DNA from 4 places in the Gordonibacter massiliensis (ex Traore et al. 2017) genome. Region 1 is predicted to be linked to each of the others. Evidence: predicted binding sites of a transcription regulator. Region 1 holds the regulator's gene; each other region holds the start of a gene.
What was found. The regulator LexA, encoded in region 1, represses DNA repair genes until DNA is damaged. The targets are predictions, from matches to a motif close to CNAACANNTGTTNG.

Region 1 (4,011 bases):
GCTCTCCAAGGCGAAGATCATGTTCCTGGGCTATCCGAACAACCCCACGGGCGCCTGCGCGACCGAGGAGTACTTCGATGCCGCCATCGACTTCTGCATCGAGCACGACATCCTGCTCGCGCACGACAACGCCTACTGCGACATCTGCTTCGACGGGTACGCGGCGCCCTCAATCTTGGAGCGGCCTCGCGCTAGGGAATGCTGCATCGAGTTCTTCAGCCTGTCGAAGTCCTACAACATGACCGGTTGGCGCATCGCCTTCGCCTGCGGCAACGCGACGGCGGTGGGAGCGCTCGGCACAGTGAAGAACAACCTGGACTCGGGGCAGTTCACGGCCGTGCAGGATGCGGGTATCGCCGCCTTGACGGGCGACCAACGCTGCATTGCCGACCTGTGCGCTCTCTACCAGCGCCGACGCGACCTCGTGGTGGACGCGTTGCACGCCATCGGCGTGGAATGCACGGCGCCGAAGGCCACCATCTACGTATGGGCGAAGGTTCCGCAGGGCGAGACGTCGGCGTCGTTCGCCACGAAGCTGTTGGAGCAGGCCCACGTCATCGTCACGCCGGGCTCGGGCTACGGTCCGGACGGCGAGGGCTTCGTCCGCATCTCGCTCACCACGCCCGACGACCGGCTGCTCGAAGCGGTGCGGCGCATCAAGGAAGCGATGTAGCGCCGTATCCCGCCTGTTTTCGGCGGCGCCGGCGAATATGCTATGATAGGCGCGCAGACGCTACCGCCTGCGCGCCTTATTGCAGTTCGAGGACGGAGCAACCAGCATGCAGCCAGCTATGTTCGTGATCTAACGGCCGATTCGCCATCGCGGCGAAAGGCAATCTGACTGTTCCCGCACGCCGCTTCCCGCCGCGTGCCTCGATGCGTTGAAAGGTTGGCTCCATGTCCGAATTCGAATCCGTTATCACGCGGGGGATGACCCCTGTTTCCGAAGAGCGTCGCGAGCGCGCCGTCCTCGTGGGCGTCGACCGCCCCGGCGTTTCCTGGCCGCTCGCATCGTCGCTGGCCGAGCTCGAACGGCTCGTCGACACGGCGGGCGCCAACGTCGTGGCGACCACGACCCAGAAGCTCGACGCCCCGAATCCGCGCACGTTCGTCGGATCCGGCAAGGCCGAGGAGGTGGCGGAGTTGGCGCGCGCCCATGCCGCCGACCTCGTCGTGTTCGACGACGAGTTGAGCCCCTCGCAGCAGTCGAACCTCGAGAAGGTGGTGGGCAAGGACGTGAAGGTCATCGACCGCACGGCGCTCATCCTGGACATCTTCGCGCTGCACGCCACCAGCAGGGAAGGCCGCCTGCAGGTGCGCCTCGCCCAGAACGAGTACCTGCTGCCGCGCTTGCGCGGTATGTGGGCTCACCTGGCCTCGAACCGTATGGGCGGCGGCGTGGGGTCGCGCTTCGGCGAGGGCGAAAGCCAGCTTGAGGTCGACCGCCGCATGGTCCGCAAGCGCATCACGTCCATCAAGCGCGAGCTCAAGCACCTGGCCGACGTGCGCGCCGTGCAGCGCGAGAGCCGCTACGAAAGCGGCATGTTCAAGGTCGCGCTGGCCGGCTACACGAACGCGGGAAAGTCGAGCCTGCTCAACCGCCTGACGAACGCCGACGTGCTCGCCTACGACAAGCTGTTCGCAACCTTGGACTCCACCACGCGCAAGTTCGTGCTGCCCGAGGGTCGCGAGATAACCATCACCGACACGGTTGGCTTCATCCAGAAACTCCCCACCACCCTGATCGAGGCGTTCAAGTCGACGCTTGACGAGATAACGGGGGCCGACCTCGTGTTGCACGTCGTCGATGCGTCTTCCGACGAGTACGAGGCGCAGATACGGGCCGTAGAGGACGTGCTCGGGCAGATCGGCGCGCAGGACCTCCGACGCGTGCTCGTGTTCAACAAGTGCGACCTGTTGGACGAGGAACATCTTGCCGCGCTCGAGGCGCGCCAATCGCAGGCGCAATTCGTGTCGGCGGCGACAGGGGAGGGCATCGGCGAGCTGGTGGACCATATCGCCCGCTTGGCCTCGGCGCATGACGAGCATTTGGACGTTCTCGTGCCCTACGGGCGCGGCGATTTGGTGTCCGTCGCGCACGAGCGATGCCATATCCTGTCCGAAACGCACGAGGAGGGCGGCACGCACATCGTCATGCTCGCGGCGCCTTCCTATGCCGGACTGTTCCGTCCGTTCTCGATCGAGCGCTCTTAGAGTTACTCTAAGTCACTCGCAAGGGCGGGTTGCTGCCTGCCCGGCACGAAACCGGGCGGTAAAAACGATCAAGCGGCGAGCGCACCGTGCGTTCGCCGCTTGATTTTTCGACTCTAAGCCTTACTGCACCGGGCGGGCAGCAACTCGCACCCAGCGGGGACCAGCATGCCCAGCCTCTTGCCGTGCGTGAGAGAAAGAAAGGCTTTCCTCGCTACGGTCCCGACGGCCTTTACAGGCGGCGGAACACCGCGACCACCTTGCCTGCGATGGAGCAGTCGGTGGTGATGATGGGATCCATCGTGGAATTCTCCGGCTGAAGGCGGATGTGGTCCGACTCCTTGTAGAACCGCTTGACCGTCGCGCCGTCGTCGATGATGGCCACGACGATGTCGCCGTTGTTGGCGACGGGCTGCTCCTTCACCACCACGTAGTCGCCGTCGTTGATGCCCGCCTCGATCATCGATTCGCCGCGTACCGACAGCAAGAACGACGGCGCGTCGCCCACGATGTCGGTAGGCAGCGAGATGGTGTCGGTGATGTTCTCCTCGGCGAGGATGGGGGAGCCGGCCGCCACGTTGCCCACAAGCGGCACGTTCACCACCTTGTTGAAGCTGGGCTGGATGACGTTGGAAGGGCTTTCCACGTTATCCAACGGATAGGTGAGCGCGATGGAGCGCGACTTGAGGGGATCGCGTTTGATGAGCCCCTTGTCTTCGAGCGCTTTGAGATGCACGTGAACCGTCGAGGGGGAGGAAAGGCCCAGGCTCTGGCAGACCTCGCGCACGGTGGGGCCGTAGCCCTTCTCGCGAATGCACTCCTCGATGCAGTCGAGCACTGCCTTCTGGCGCTTCGTCACTTTTTCGGACATGCCCCGTCCTTTCCCTTGGCGAACAAATGTTTTAATTTCATATTGACATGAACCTTTGTTCGCTCTATTATATATGCGAACAAAGGTTCTACGCAAGGGCTAGGAGGCAGAAAGATGAAGAATTTCGAGGTGCGGTGCGCCACCGATGGCACATCGGCTCTGCAGCCGGAATTCGATTACGCGCCCATGAGCACGGGGGCTATCATCGAGTTTCCCGGGCGCGCCTCCCGACGCGCCCTCGCGTATCCGGAGCGCGATGCGATCCGCGACGTTTCCGCTCGGGCGGCCTCCACGTCGCGTTACGCGGAAGCCTCCCGAACGGCGCACGCCTTCCGCTTCGGCAGCATAGGCGGCTGCGCTTACGGTCGCGTAAGGCCGTGGCAGGCGGCCATCGCCGGTTGCGTCTTCTCCGCCTTGGCGCTTGCGAGCATGTTCGTCGGCCTGTAACGGCCGTTTCGATACCCACAGATGCTGCGTTTCTGTGGCTGCAGGGCGCTCCCGCCACCCCGGGAGCGCCCGTTTTCATCCAAACGTTGCTTCGCAGGCAGGGCGCTTGTGATAAACTGCGTTAAACGTCGAGCATGAGCCGCAAGGTCGTTCGACGCTGGCAGCGACATCCGCGTCATGGTATGGCATCCACGTCAAGGCGCATGCGATAGGGAGACAAGGAACATGAAGCACTAACGAAAGCCTTCGGGCACCCGCATATCATGTCAGATACGCATCGGGTGCGCTTTCGTTATCGTTCCTCGCGTTTTCATCCCCTATTCGAACCATCTCATCGATCCGTTCGAACGATCTCGGCGAAACACCGCGCATCCGGTGCCTCTCGAAGGGAGGCCCTTCATGTTCGTTACCGCACATCACCTCACGTACATCTACGACGGCGCCGACAGCGCCGCCCTTGACGACGCTTCCGTCGCGTTCGC
Region 2 (4,011 bases), on a different contig from region 1:
TCCGCCGCGGGCGCTCCATCCGGAGCCCCTGGCGCGCCCAAGGCGCCGGGAGCGCCCCAGGCGCCCGGCGCGCCGAAGGCTCCGGGCGCTCCGAAGTAGTTTTATAGGGCGGCGCGGGCTCCAGGGGGGAGCCGGGCCCGCGCCGCGATCCATCAAAGTGGCAGATGCCGCTGTATCCCGCACCTGAAGGACTTCGCCCGCCGCGCGTCGGCGGCGCGCGGACGCGTGCGTCTGCCATTCACTTGAGAGGGGTTGAAATGGTAGAAGATAGCAAGGGAAAGGCGAAGACGCCGAAGGGAGCCTGGGTGGTCATGCTCTCGGTGTTCCTGGCCGGTATCGTGATGGCCTTCGCGCAGTACAAGGTAACCGGCGTCTTGGCCTCGCCCGATCCCACCGCTCCTTCGATCGCCCGCGACCTGGCGCTCGACAACGCCACGGCGGGCTGGCTCATGAGCCTGTTCACGCTGGTGGGCATATTCCTTGCCTTCCCGGCGGTGGCTATCATCAAGAAGTGGGGCATCAAGGTGGGCGGCTTGGTGGCGCTCGTGTTCGCCGTCGTGGGCGGTATCATCGGCGTGTTCGCCGACAGCGCCACGGCCATCATTATCGCCCGCATCATCGAGGGCTTCGGCCTGGGCTTCATCGGCGTCATCGCCCCCTCGGCGATAGCCATGTGGTTCCCCATCGAGAAGCGCGGCGCCCCCATGGGCATCTGGAGCTCGTGGCAGATGTGGGGTATCTGCGCCTCGTTCTTCTTCGGCATTCCCATCACGAACGCCTTCGGCGACGCGTTCGGCTACGCGTGGAAGAACCTGTGGATCGTGGGCATCGTGCTGCTCATCATCTCCATCGTCATCTACGCCGTGTTCGTGAAGGTGCCGCCTGCGGGCGAGAACCACGCCGACCTCAACGACGAGACCGACGGTAAGGTGAGCATCTTCGCCGCCTGCAAGTACAAGAACGCCTGGATCATGGCCCTGGCCGGCTTCGCGTTCGGCATCTCGAACTCCACGGTCATCGCCTGGATATCGCCGTTCTGGCAGGCGTCCGGCACGGCCGACGCCATCATGGCCAACAACATGACCGGTGCCATGTACCTCATCGAGTGCATCGGCTGCATTGTGTTCGGCTTCATCCTGAACGCCATCACGAAGCGGCGCCGGTTCATGGTGGTGAACTCGCTCATCTGGGCCGTGGCGTTCTTCCTCATGTTCCGCGTGTCCGGCATTCCCGGCGCGCTCATCATGCTGGTGGTGTACTCGGTCGTGGAGTCGGGCTACTGCGCGGCCATGTGGACGCTGTGTCCCCAGGCCGTGCCCGACGCCCGCGCGGGCGCCTCGATGGTGGCCATGTTCACCGTGGCGGTCGATTTGGGCATGATGCTGGGTTCCCCGCTGGGCGGCATGTTCATCGACGCGTTCTCCGGCGAGTTCGGCGCGCTGGCCTACATGGTGTGCGGCGCCCAGCTCGTGGCGACGGTCTGCTATGCCCTGGTGAAGATGTACGACGCCAAGGGCGTCGCGCAGAACATCTAGCCGCTTCCCGCGCGGCCTGTGCGGGGCTCCGTGCGCCGGGGCCCCGCAGGGGGCGGGGAAGGGTTGACGGAGCGGGGCGCCCCCGCAGGGCAAGGGCTCTGCCCTTGCCGCCCAACCGGCAACGTTTCTCCAGGTCGCCAGCAAGGGCAGAGCCCTTGCCCTGCGGGGGGGGCGTCGGGAACATGCGTTGTCGCGACTTTTGACGTGCAACCCCTTCCGGATCCGGGAAACGCGTTGCGCCGCCCGCCGAAAGTTCCGATTGTGCCGTGACGCTCCCGCATTGGGCCGCCTACCCCCTGAGGCGGTCCAATGCGGGAGCGTTCGCGTGCCCCCCCCCTCGTTTCCGCCGGCCGCCGTTTTTCCGTTTCCGCCCATGCGTTGTCGCCCGAAAGCCTCGGTTTCGAGGTGAAAATCGAGGCTTTCGGGCGACAACGCATGACGAGGCGAGTCGTCGGCAGGTGCGGGGTATAGGAGGGTGTTGTGCTCCGTCGCCCGAATACGCGCTGCGACGGGGTTGGACGGGCGGTGGCGACGGGGGCTCCCGCCCATCTCACCCGCCCGCCCGTTCGTCTTGGCGCCCCTGCGTTTTTTGAAGACCGTGAGAAAGAGAACGGGGCGTTTGACGGGTGTGCTAGAATACACCGTTGGTATTGCTGTATTTGGAAGGGATCGTATATGTCTGGGCATTCAAAGTGGGCTACAACGAAACACCGCAAGGCGGCGCAGGACGCGAAGCGCTCCGCCTTGTTCTCCAAGCTGTCGCGCATCATCACGGTGGCGGCGAAGGAGGGCGGCGACCCGAATCCCGAGAACAACGCGTCGCTCGCGGCCGCCATCGAGAAGGCCAAGGGCTACTCCCTGCCTAAAGACAAGATCAAAACCGCCATCGACAAGGCGTTCGGCTCCGGCAAGGACGCTGCGAACTACGAGACGGTCGTGTACGAGGGCTACGGCCCGGCCGGCATCGCCGTGTACTGCGAGGCGCTGACCGACAACCGCAACCGCACCGCGGCCGACGTGCGCAGCGCGTTCTCGCATGCGGGCGGTAGCTTGGGCACGTCGGGCTCCGTGGCGTTCCAGTTCGAGCGCAAGGGCCAGATCATGGTGCCCAAGGAGGTCGAGACCGGCGACAAGAAGAACCCCGTGAAGCCGAACGGCGCCGCGGCCGACGAGGAGGAGTTCATGCTCGCCGTGGCCGAGGCCGGCGGCGACGACTACGAGGACGCCGAGGACGAGTGGATTGTCTACACCGGCCCCACCGACCTCATGGCCGTGAAGAAGGCGCTCGAGGAGGCCGGCACCGAGACGAAGGGCGCCGAGCTCACCATGATCCCCACCACGCCCACCGAGGTGAGCGTGTCCGACGCGAAGAAGGTCATGCGCCTGGTGGACAAGCTGGAGGAGCTCGAGGACCTGCAGAACGTCTACCATACCATGGACATCACCGACGAGATCGCCGAGGCGCTCGACGAGTAACGCGCCGCGTGCGTTCCGCAGCATCAACGAAGCCGCCGCAAGCCCCGAGCTTGCGGCGGTTTTTTGTGCATCGGGGCGCGGCGGACGACGCGGCGTGCGTCTGACGTAGAGAAGGCGCGCTTTCGGACGCGTCTTTTTCGTGGGCTTTGCGGTTTTGTGGTACTATGCAAGCGAACATTCGTTTGCGAAGAAATGAGGACGATGGCGCGCACCGAACGGACGATACTCGGCATCGACCCGGGCCTGGCGAACACGGGCTGGGGCATCGTGGCGCAGAGCGGGCCGCGCCTGTCCTGCGTGGCCTACGGCTGCATCTCCACGCCGGCTTCCGCACCCTTGGCGCGTCGGCTGGGCAAGATCCACGAGCAGATGGCCGCCGTCATCGCGCGCTTCGAGCCCACCTGCGTGGGCATCGAGACGGTGTGGTTCGGCGTGAACACGCAGAGCGCCTTCGCCACGGGGCAGGCGCGCGGTGCCGCGCTCGTGGCGTGCGCCGAGGGCGATCTGGACGTGGGAGAATTCTCTCCCAGCCAGATCAAGCTCGCGGTGGTCGGTGCCGGCTCGGCCGACAAGGACCAGGTGCAGTACATGGTGCGCCAGCTGCTGGCGCTCGAGGCGGTGCCGAGCCCCGATCATGCGGCCGACGCGCTCGCGGCCGCCATCTGCTACACGACCCACGAGGGCTTCGCGGCCGCGGCCGCGGCGGCCGCGACGCAAGGAGGCGCGCGATGATCGCGTTTTTGAAGGGAAGGCTCGCGGGCAAGACCGCGACCGCCGCGTTCGTCGACGTGAACGGAGTGGGCTATGCCGTGGGCATGTCGCAGGCGAGCCTGGCGAAGCTGCCGGAGGCCGGCGCTCCTGTGGAGGTGCACACGTACCTGCAGGTGCGCGAGGACGCCGTCGCGTTGTACGGCTTCCTGTCGATCGAGGAGAAGGCGCTGTTCGAGCGGCTTATCGGCGTGAGCGGCGTGGGGCCGAAGGTGGCGCTGGCGGCGCTCTC
Region 3 (4,011 bases), on a different contig from region 1:
CCGCGAGCTGGCCGGGTCGAGCGCGCCGGTGGGCTCGTCCAGCACGAGCACGCGCGGGCGCAGGGCCAGCACCGCCGCCAACGCCACCTTCTGCTTCTGCCCGCCCGAGAGCGACGCGATGGCGCGCTCGCGCAGGTCGGAGATGCCCACCAGCGCCAACGCCTTGTCCACGCGCGCCGGGATCTCGTCGTGCGGCACGCCGAAGTTCTCCAGCCCGAACAGCACCTCGTCCTCCACCTCCGCAGCCACCATCTGGGCGTCCACGTCTTGAAACACCGTGGCCACCGTGTGCGAGAGGTCGGTGAGGCTCGTCTCGTGCGTGTCCGCGCCCGCCAGGCGCACCTCGCCGTAGAACTCGCCCTGATGGTAGTGCGGCACCACGCCGTTCATGGCGTACATGAGCGTGGACTTGCCGGCTCCCGAGGGCCCGATGATGCCGAGGAAATCGCCTTCGGCCACGGCGAGCGACACGCCGTCGAGCGCCGGGCGGGCGGCCCCGGCGTAGGAGAACGTCACGTCCTTCACGTCGATGATAGGTGCGGAGGTGGTCATGGGAGGTTTCCTTTCGCGGTCGCGGCTACGCGGCGGCAACTTGCTTCGCAGGCTCCTTCTTCAAAACCTTCGCCAGCGGGATGTAGAGCGCCTGCACGATCACGCAGTTGATGAGGGCGGTGCACAGCACGATGGGCACGTAGGCCACGAGGCTCGAGGCGCTCGCGCCCAAGAACACGAACAGGCAGACGGTGAACATGCCGCCCGACACGACGGTGGACAGGAACGTGGCCACGATGGTTTGCAGGTTCGCACGGCCCACCTTCATGGGCACGCGGATGAGGGCGGCCATGCACAGCGCGCCCAAGAACTCGGAGACGAAGTTGATGTAGGGGCTGCCGGGCAAAAGCTGGCACACCGCGCCGGCAAGAAGGCCGATGATGCCCGCCTGCACCATGTTCGGTCGCACCAGCAGGATGGCCAGGCAGTACATGGCGATGATGAAGTTCGGCTTCATGCCGAAGAAGTTCACGAAGCTGCCCACCGTCATCTTGAGCACGGCGCCGGCAGCCAGGAGCACCGCCACCAGGATGAGCGCCGACACGTCGAAGCCCTTCTTGCGCGCGTCGGCCCCCTGCACCGTGCGCTGGCGCGCCCTGCCCTGCGCCGCCGGGGCCTTGCCGCCCGCCGCTGCCTTCACGTTGACCTCGCGCTTGCTCTGCTCTGCCATGATGCTCATCCTCTCTTGGCGGGGTTCCCGCCGGTCATTGCCCCTCCCGAGGCGTCTGGTTTGCCGGCACGAACTTCGCGGATGAGGATCGGCTCTGCACAATCGACTGCGCGGCTCTGGCAGTTTGCCTCCACAATGAAAAAGACCTGTCCTTCTCATCGAAGGACAGGTCTTTTGACCTGCGGTGCCACCTTCACAGTTGATTCTGCATTGCAGAACCCTCTCACGAACATGCCAACACATGTTCTGCCCTTAACGCAGGCTCACGGTCCAGATACTCGGTTGTCGTCCGCTGCGCCGAGCGCCGCGACCGCCAACCTTTCCCCTTTCCCTCGGCGATCCATTTACCATCCGGCTTCCTGCGGGAATCTCAGCTGCGCCCGCTCTCTGTGAGTGCCCTTGATGGCTTGACTTTCGCCTCATCGGTTTCAAGGTATTAAGTTGTGGCCCGTACTTTAGCACACGAGAGCGGGATGCTGTCAAGAACTTTTTTCGACGCAACTCCCAACGCGACCCTCGGACGCGACGCGCCAACCGCGGCGCAACGCCCTATCGCGGCACGTCGGCTGCAAAACGAATCAGCCACCAAAACGCAGCCGTCGTCGCAGGTCGTCACAAGACGCGGTCGTCGCCCGCCGAGAGGTACGCCATGATGAGCCGACGGGTTTCGGCGGCCGTCGGGGCAGCCTCGCCGCACACGTGCAGCATGGAGCGCGTGCGCGCCAAGCCGATGGCGGTGGACGACGCCACGAGCGCCTCCTCCTCCACCGAGGCACCTGCCAGCATGCGGCGCTCGGGGCGTTCGTCCAGATACGAGCGCAGGGCGGCGGCGATGGAGCGCTGCACGGCCAGCAGGTCGCGCTGCCCGTGGAAGAACAGCTGCGGCATGGAACGCAACGCCTCGCGGCGCAGGTTCTCGATCTCCTCGTCCACGCCCGAGGTGACGGTCGTGCTCACCACCCCGACCAGCACGTCGAGATAGCACACTTCGTCGTGCTCCTCGAGTATCTCCACCAAGCGCTCGTCGTCGGGAAACGCGTCGAGCCGGCCCACGATGACCGCGGCTTTCGACGGGAAGTAGTTGAAGAACGTCTTCTTGGATATCTCGGCGCGCGCGCAGATGTCCTCCACGGTGACGCCGTCGTAGCCACGCTCGATGACCAGCTCCAGCGCGGCGCGCTCCACCGCAAGGCGCGCCTTGAGCTTCTTGCGGTACCGCAAGCCTTCCTGCGACGGGTTTTCCTCCGTTGACGTTTGCCCTTGCTCCAATTCCACGATGCGCGCGACCTTTCAGATCAATGATGTGCGATTTCCGTGCAGCGTACCACAACTTTTGTTACGATCCCTTTTCATTTACCGAATGAATATTTATACTGGGTGTAAATCAAGTCAATCGGATGCGAACCGAGCGTCTTCGTGGACGGGCTGCGAGCGGCCTTTCTCGAAGGCGCTTTTGTTCGCGGCATCGAAGCATCAGGAGGAAGCACCTACATGGGTCTTACGCGCAAACAAATCATCATGCTGGCCGTGCTCGTGTTCGGCACGTTCGTCACCGTGCTCAATCAGACCGTCGTGGCTCCGGCCCTGCCGTCGGTCATGACGGAAATGAGCGTGGACGCCTCCACCGCCCAGTGGCTCACCACCGGATTCACCCTGGTGAACGCCATCATGATCCCCATCACGGCGTTCCTCACCGACCGCTTCACCACCAAGCGCCTGTTCCTGGTGTCCATGGTCGTGTTCACCCTGGGCAGCTTCCTGGCGGGCTGGGGGCCGAACTTCGCCGTGCTGCTGCTCGGCCGCCTCGTGCAGGCCGCCGGCGCCGGCATCCTCATGCCGCTCGTGATGACCGTGCTCATGTGGACGTTCCCCGTAAGCAAGCGCGGCACCGCCATGGGCCTGTTCGGCATCGTCATCGCGTTCGGCCCGGCCATCGGCCCCACGGTTGCCGGCGTCATCATCGACCGCTACACCTGGCATGACATGTTCTACATCATCACGGCGCTGTCGGCCCTCGTGGTTGTCATCGGCGCGTTCGTGCTGCAAAAGGGCGGCGAAACGAAGAAGGACGTCACGCTCGACGTGCCCTCCGTCGTCCTGTCGTCGTTCGGCTTCGGCGGCCTGCTGTACGGCCTGTCCACCATCGGCTCGTTCGGCCTGCGCGTCGACGCCATCGTCGGCACGCTCGTGGGCGTGGTGGCGCTCGTGTTCTTCTTCCGCCGCCAGCTGAAGATGGAGAAGCCCATGCTGCAGGTGCGCGTGCTGCAGAACCGCAAGTTCCTGGTGGCCACCATCATCGGCATGCTCGTGCAGGGCGCGCTCCTCGCCGCCGGCATCTTGGTGCCCATCTACCTGCAGTCGCTCATGGGTTACTCGGCCACCATCTCGGGCCTGGTGCTCCTGCCCGGCGCCATCGTCATGGGCGCCATGGGTCCCATCGCCGGGCGCCTGTTCGACAAGCACGGCCCGCGCGTGCTCAGCCTCATAGGCATGGGCGTGCTCACCGTGACCACGTTCTGCTTCGCGTTCCTGGGCACCGGAACGGGCATTCTCACGCTCACCGTGCTCTACACCGTGCGCCTGTTCTCGCTGTCGCTGGTCAACATGCCCATCACCACCTGGGGCATGAACGCGCTCGACAACGAGCTGGTGAACCACGGAACGTCGGTCAACAACACGTTCCGTCAGGTGGCGGGTTCGCTCGGCACCGCCATCATCGTGTCGGCGTCCACCATCGCCACGAATATGAGCACCGAGAGCATGGGGTCGCTGCAAGCCAGCATCTTCGG
Region 4 (4,011 bases), on a different contig from region 1:
GAGACGGCGCATTGCGGCGAGCCCGTGTGCCCTGCGTGCGCGGCCGTCGACGCGTACGCGGTCCTGCGCACCGAGCGCTGCCGCAAGATGGAGGTCAAAACGTCGTGCGAGCAGTGCGGCAACCATTGCTACGCCCCCGAGAAGCGCGAGGAGATCCGCGCCGTCATGCGTTACGCCGGTCCGCGCATGCTGGGCAAGCACCCCGTCGCCGCGGTGCGCCACCTGCTGGGATGCTGAATCCCCTGTCGTTCCCGTCCGTTTTATAAATCGTTAACGTTCCGTTTCCTTGCGTGTCGCCCCGGCGTTTCGTTCGGGGTACAATGGTCGGAATGGTTTGGGGAGGGCGTCGGCGGCAGCGGAAGGGCGGGCATGTTCAACAAGGTCAACGAATGGTTCGCCCGTTTGGAGGACGTCATGTCGTTCCAGGCCATTCGCCAGGGCCTCATCCTCACCATACCCGTGCTGCTCGTGGGGTCGTTCTGCCTCATCTTCCTGAACCTTCCGCTCGCGCCGTACCAGGACATGCTCGTGTCGCTGCCCTGGCTCGAGGGCGTGCTGCGGCTCGTGTACAACGCCACGATGGGCATCTTCTCCCTGTACGTGGCCGTGGCCATAGCCCTTCGCTACGCGAACGCCTGCGCCGACCGCTTCGGCGACTTCTTCGTGCAAGGCGCGCCCTTCGCGGCGCTCGCGTCCTACCTCATGTTCGTGGGCTTCGGCTCCGAGGGCTTCGACTGGGCGGTGCTCAGCACGCGCTCGCTGTTCATCGCCATCGTGTGCGGGCTGGTGTCGTCGATGCTGTACTGCCGGCTCGTGCGCATGAAGCGCTCTCGAAGGCTGTACGGCGACGGCATGGACAGCGTGTTCAACCAGGCCGTCGCCGGGCTCGTGCCCATAGCGGTCGTCATCGTGCTGTTCGGGGCGGTGAACGTTTCCGTGGCCCAGATCGCGGGCGTCGACAGCGTGGAGGAGCTGTTCTTCCAAGGCGTGAGCGCCCTGTTCCCGCTGGCCACGGCCACGTTGGCGAGCGGGCTTCTCTACCTGCTCATGAACAACGTCATGTGGTTCTTCGGCATCCACGGGGGCAACATGCTCGACAGCGTCGCCCAGAGCGTGTTCGTGCCCGGCACGGCCGCCAACGCGGCGGCGCTCGCGGCGGGCGGCGAGCCTGCGCAGATCGTCACGAAGACGTTTTTGGACGTGTTCGCCTCGATCGGCGGCGCCGGTGCGCTGCTGTCGCTGCTCGTGGCCATCCTGCTGTTCGGAAAGCGCCGCAGCTCGCGCCGCCTGTCCTCGTTCGCGGCGGTGCCCATGTTCTTCAACATCAGCGAGATCATGATGTTCGGCTTGCCGGTCGTGTGGAACCCGGCGCTGTTCGTGCCGTTCATCGTCGTTCCCCTGGTGAACATGGTGGTGTCCTACGCGGCCATGGCCGTCGGCCTCGTGCCGCCCGTGTCCGTGGACGTGTCGTGGACCACGCCGCCGCTCGTGGGCGGCTACGTGGCCACCGGGTCCTTGTCCGGCGCGGTGCTGCAGTTGGTGTGCATCGCCTTGGGCACGGCGCTCTACCTGCCCTTCTTGCGCCGCTACGAGCGGGCGGCCGACGATCGCGCCCGGGCGGGGTACGTCGCGCTGCTGGCCTCCTTCCAGGAGGACGAGCGCGCGGGCCGCGACTCGAAGCTCATGGCCGCCCCCGGCTCGCCGGGGGCCGTGGCCCGCTCGCTCGCCGAGGACGTGCGCGCGCTCGTGCTCGAGCGCACGTTCGAGCTGCGCTACCAGCCGCAGTTCGACGCGTCGGGCGAGGCGGTCGGCGCGGAGGCGCTGCTGCGGTTCGAGCACCCCGTCTTCGGCTCGCTGTACCCGCCCATCGTCATCGAGCTGGCGAAGGAGGCGGGCATCGGCGGCGATTTGGAGCGCGCCGTGTTCGACCGGGCCCTCGACGACGCGCAGCGGGCGGAGGCGCTCGCGCACGCCGGCATCCTGCGTTCGGGCTTCGACGTCAGCGTGAACGCCACGGCCGCGATGCTGCAGGACGAGGCGTGCGTCGACTTCATCATCGCCGCGTTCCGCGCCCGCGGCCTCGACGAGGGCCGCGTGGTGGTGGAGGCGACGGAGCGGGAGGCGCTGCGCTGGGACGCGGGGGCCTCGGCGCTGCTGCACCGTTTGGCGGACGCGGGCATCCCGCTGGCCATCGACGACTTCTCCATGGGGCGCACGTCGTTCCAGTACCTGGAGACCAGCGTGTTCTCCGTCGTGAAGCTGGACGGCACCATCGCCAAGGGCGTCATGGAGAACGAGCGCTACGCCGAGATCGTGGCGTCCATCACGCGCCTGTCCGAGCAGCTGGGCTTCACGGTGCTGGCGGAGTACGTGGAGACGGCCGAGCAGCGCGACCGTCTCGTCGCGCTGGGCTGCTCGTACTTCCAGGGCTATCTGTACGCGCCCGCGCTGCCGTTCGACGACATGGTCGAGCTCGCCGGAGCGTCGCGGTCGGCTCCGGCCGCCTGACGCGCCGCCCGCGCGGGCATCCGCCCGGCGGAAAGCGAACGAATTGTGCGCATCGTTTGAACGCTTGAACACGAACGGATGTTTTCGCAAACTCATTCCCCGCTCTGCGCTAGAATAAACGATTGCACAGAATTGATAGTATTCCAGTATCCATATACGCGGTCTGGAATCGAGGAGCGCGCCGCCACGGCCGCGAGCTATACGAGAAAGAGCGATAAGCCACATGGGACAGAACGCCATCGTCATCAAGGGTGCCCGCGAGCACAACCTCAAGGACATCGACCTCATCATCCCGCGCGACGAGCTCGTGGTCATCACGGGCCTGTCGGGAAGCGGTAAGTCGTCGCTGGCGTTCGACACGATGTATGCCGAGGGCCAGCGCCGCTACGTGGAGAGCCTCTCCAGCTACGCCCGCATGTTCCTGGGCCAGATGAGCAAACCCGACCTCGACAGCATCGACGGCCTGTCGCCCGCGGTTTCCATCGACCAGAAGACCACGTCGAAGAACCCGCGCTCCACGGTGGGCACCACCACCGAGATATACGACTACCTGCGCCTCCTGTTCGCGCGCGTGGGCGTGCCGCACTGCCCCGAGTGCGGGCGCGTCATCAAGAAGCAGACCACCGACCAGGTGACCGACGAGATACTGGCGCTCGCGCCCGACGCGAAGGCCATCATCATGGCGCCGGTGGTGACGGGTCGCAAGGGCGAGTTCACGAAGCTGTTCGCCGACCTGCAGAAAGAGGGCTTCAGCCGCGTGCGCATCGACGGCGAGATCGTGAAGCTGGAGGCCGAGCCGCGCACGCTCAACAAGAAAATCAAGCACTTCATCGACGTGGTGGTCGACCGCGTGCAGCTGAAGGCGAGCGCCACGAGCCGCATCGCCGAGGCGGTGGAGCTGGCCTGCAAGCTGGCCGACGGGCGCGTGCTCGTGCAGGTGCTGGGCGACGACGGCGAGCCGCTGGGGGAGGGCGGCGGCCAGTCGAGCGGCGCCACGGGCGGCCTCGGGGCCGGGGAGCACCTGTTCTCGCTCGCGCTCGCGTGCCCCGAGCACGGCCACTCCATGGACGAGCTGCAGCCGCGCGACTTCTCGTTCAACGCGCCCTACGGCGCCTGCCCGGACTGCCTCGGCATCGGCAGCCGCGAGGAGGTGGACCCCTCGCTCGTGGTGCCCGACCCCTCGCTCACGCTGGCCGAAGGCGTCATCGCGCCGTTCAAGACCGGCAACTACTACCCGCAGGTGCTGCGCGCCGTGGCCAAGCACATGGGCGTGGACGAGAACACGCCGTGGGAGGACATGCCGAAGAAGGCGACCGACGCGCTGCTCTACGGCCTGGGCAAGAACAAGGTGCGCGTGGACTACGTGACCGTGGACGGCCGCGAGACGTACTGGTACATCGAATGGGAGGGCGCGCTCGCCGCCGTGCAGCGCCGCTACCAGGAGGCGCAGTCCGACAATCAGCGCGAGAAGCTGTCGGAGTACTTCGCCATCGTGCCGTGCCA

Region 2: the regulator LexA is predicted to act here: its motif matches at 3,183-3,196, upstream of ruvC (crossover junction endodeoxyribonuclease RuvC).
Region 3: the regulator LexA is predicted to act here: its motif matches at 1,457-1,470, upstream of HCH03_RS09410 (tryptophan transporter).
Region 4: the regulator LexA is predicted to act here: its motif matches at 2,580-2,593, upstream of uvrA (excinuclease ABC subunit UvrA).

Annotation. Positions count from the first base shown of each region.
Region 1 is NZ_JAASIO010000012.1:100,105-104,115, forward strand. Features, by position in the region: gene HCH03_RS12735 (LL-diaminopimelate aminotransferase) at 1-673, shown strand, start outside; gene hflX (GTPase HflX) at 898-2,214, shown strand; gene lexA (transcriptional repressor LexA) at 2,444-3,082, opposite strand; gene HCH03_RS12750 (hypothetical protein) at 3,197-3,529, shown strand; gene HCH03_RS12755 (ATP-binding cassette domain-containing protein) at 3,929-4,011, shown strand, end outside.
Region 2 is NZ_JAASIO010000016.1:33,290-37,300, forward strand. Features, by position in the region: gene HCH03_RS14565 (hypothetical protein) at 1-99, shown strand, start outside; gene HCH03_RS14570 (MFS transporter) at 258-1,535, shown strand; gene HCH03_RS14575 (YebC/PmpR family DNA-binding transcriptional regulator) at 2,211-3,011, shown strand; gene ruvC (crossover junction endodeoxyribonuclease RuvC) at 3,213-3,743, shown strand; gene ruvA (Holliday junction branch migration protein RuvA) at 3,740-4,011, shown strand, end outside.
Region 3 is NZ_JAASIO010000007.1:105,160-109,170, reverse strand. Features, by position in the region: gene HCH03_RS09415 (energy-coupling factor ABC transporter ATP-binding protein) at 1-552, opposite strand, end outside; gene HCH03_RS09410 (tryptophan transporter) at 578-1,222, opposite strand; gene HCH03_RS09405 (TetR family transcriptional regulator) at 1,835-2,497, opposite strand; gene HCH03_RS09400 (MDR family MFS transporter) at 2,714-4,011, shown strand, end outside.
Region 4 is NZ_JAASIO010000002.1:124,693-128,703, reverse strand. Features, by position in the region: gene HCH03_RS04445 (nitrous oxide-stimulated promoter family protein) at 1-237, shown strand, start outside; gene HCH03_RS04440 (PTS sugar transporter subunit IIC/EAL domain-containing protein) at 370-2,508, shown strand; gene uvrA (excinuclease ABC subunit UvrA) at 2,732-4,011, shown strand, end outside.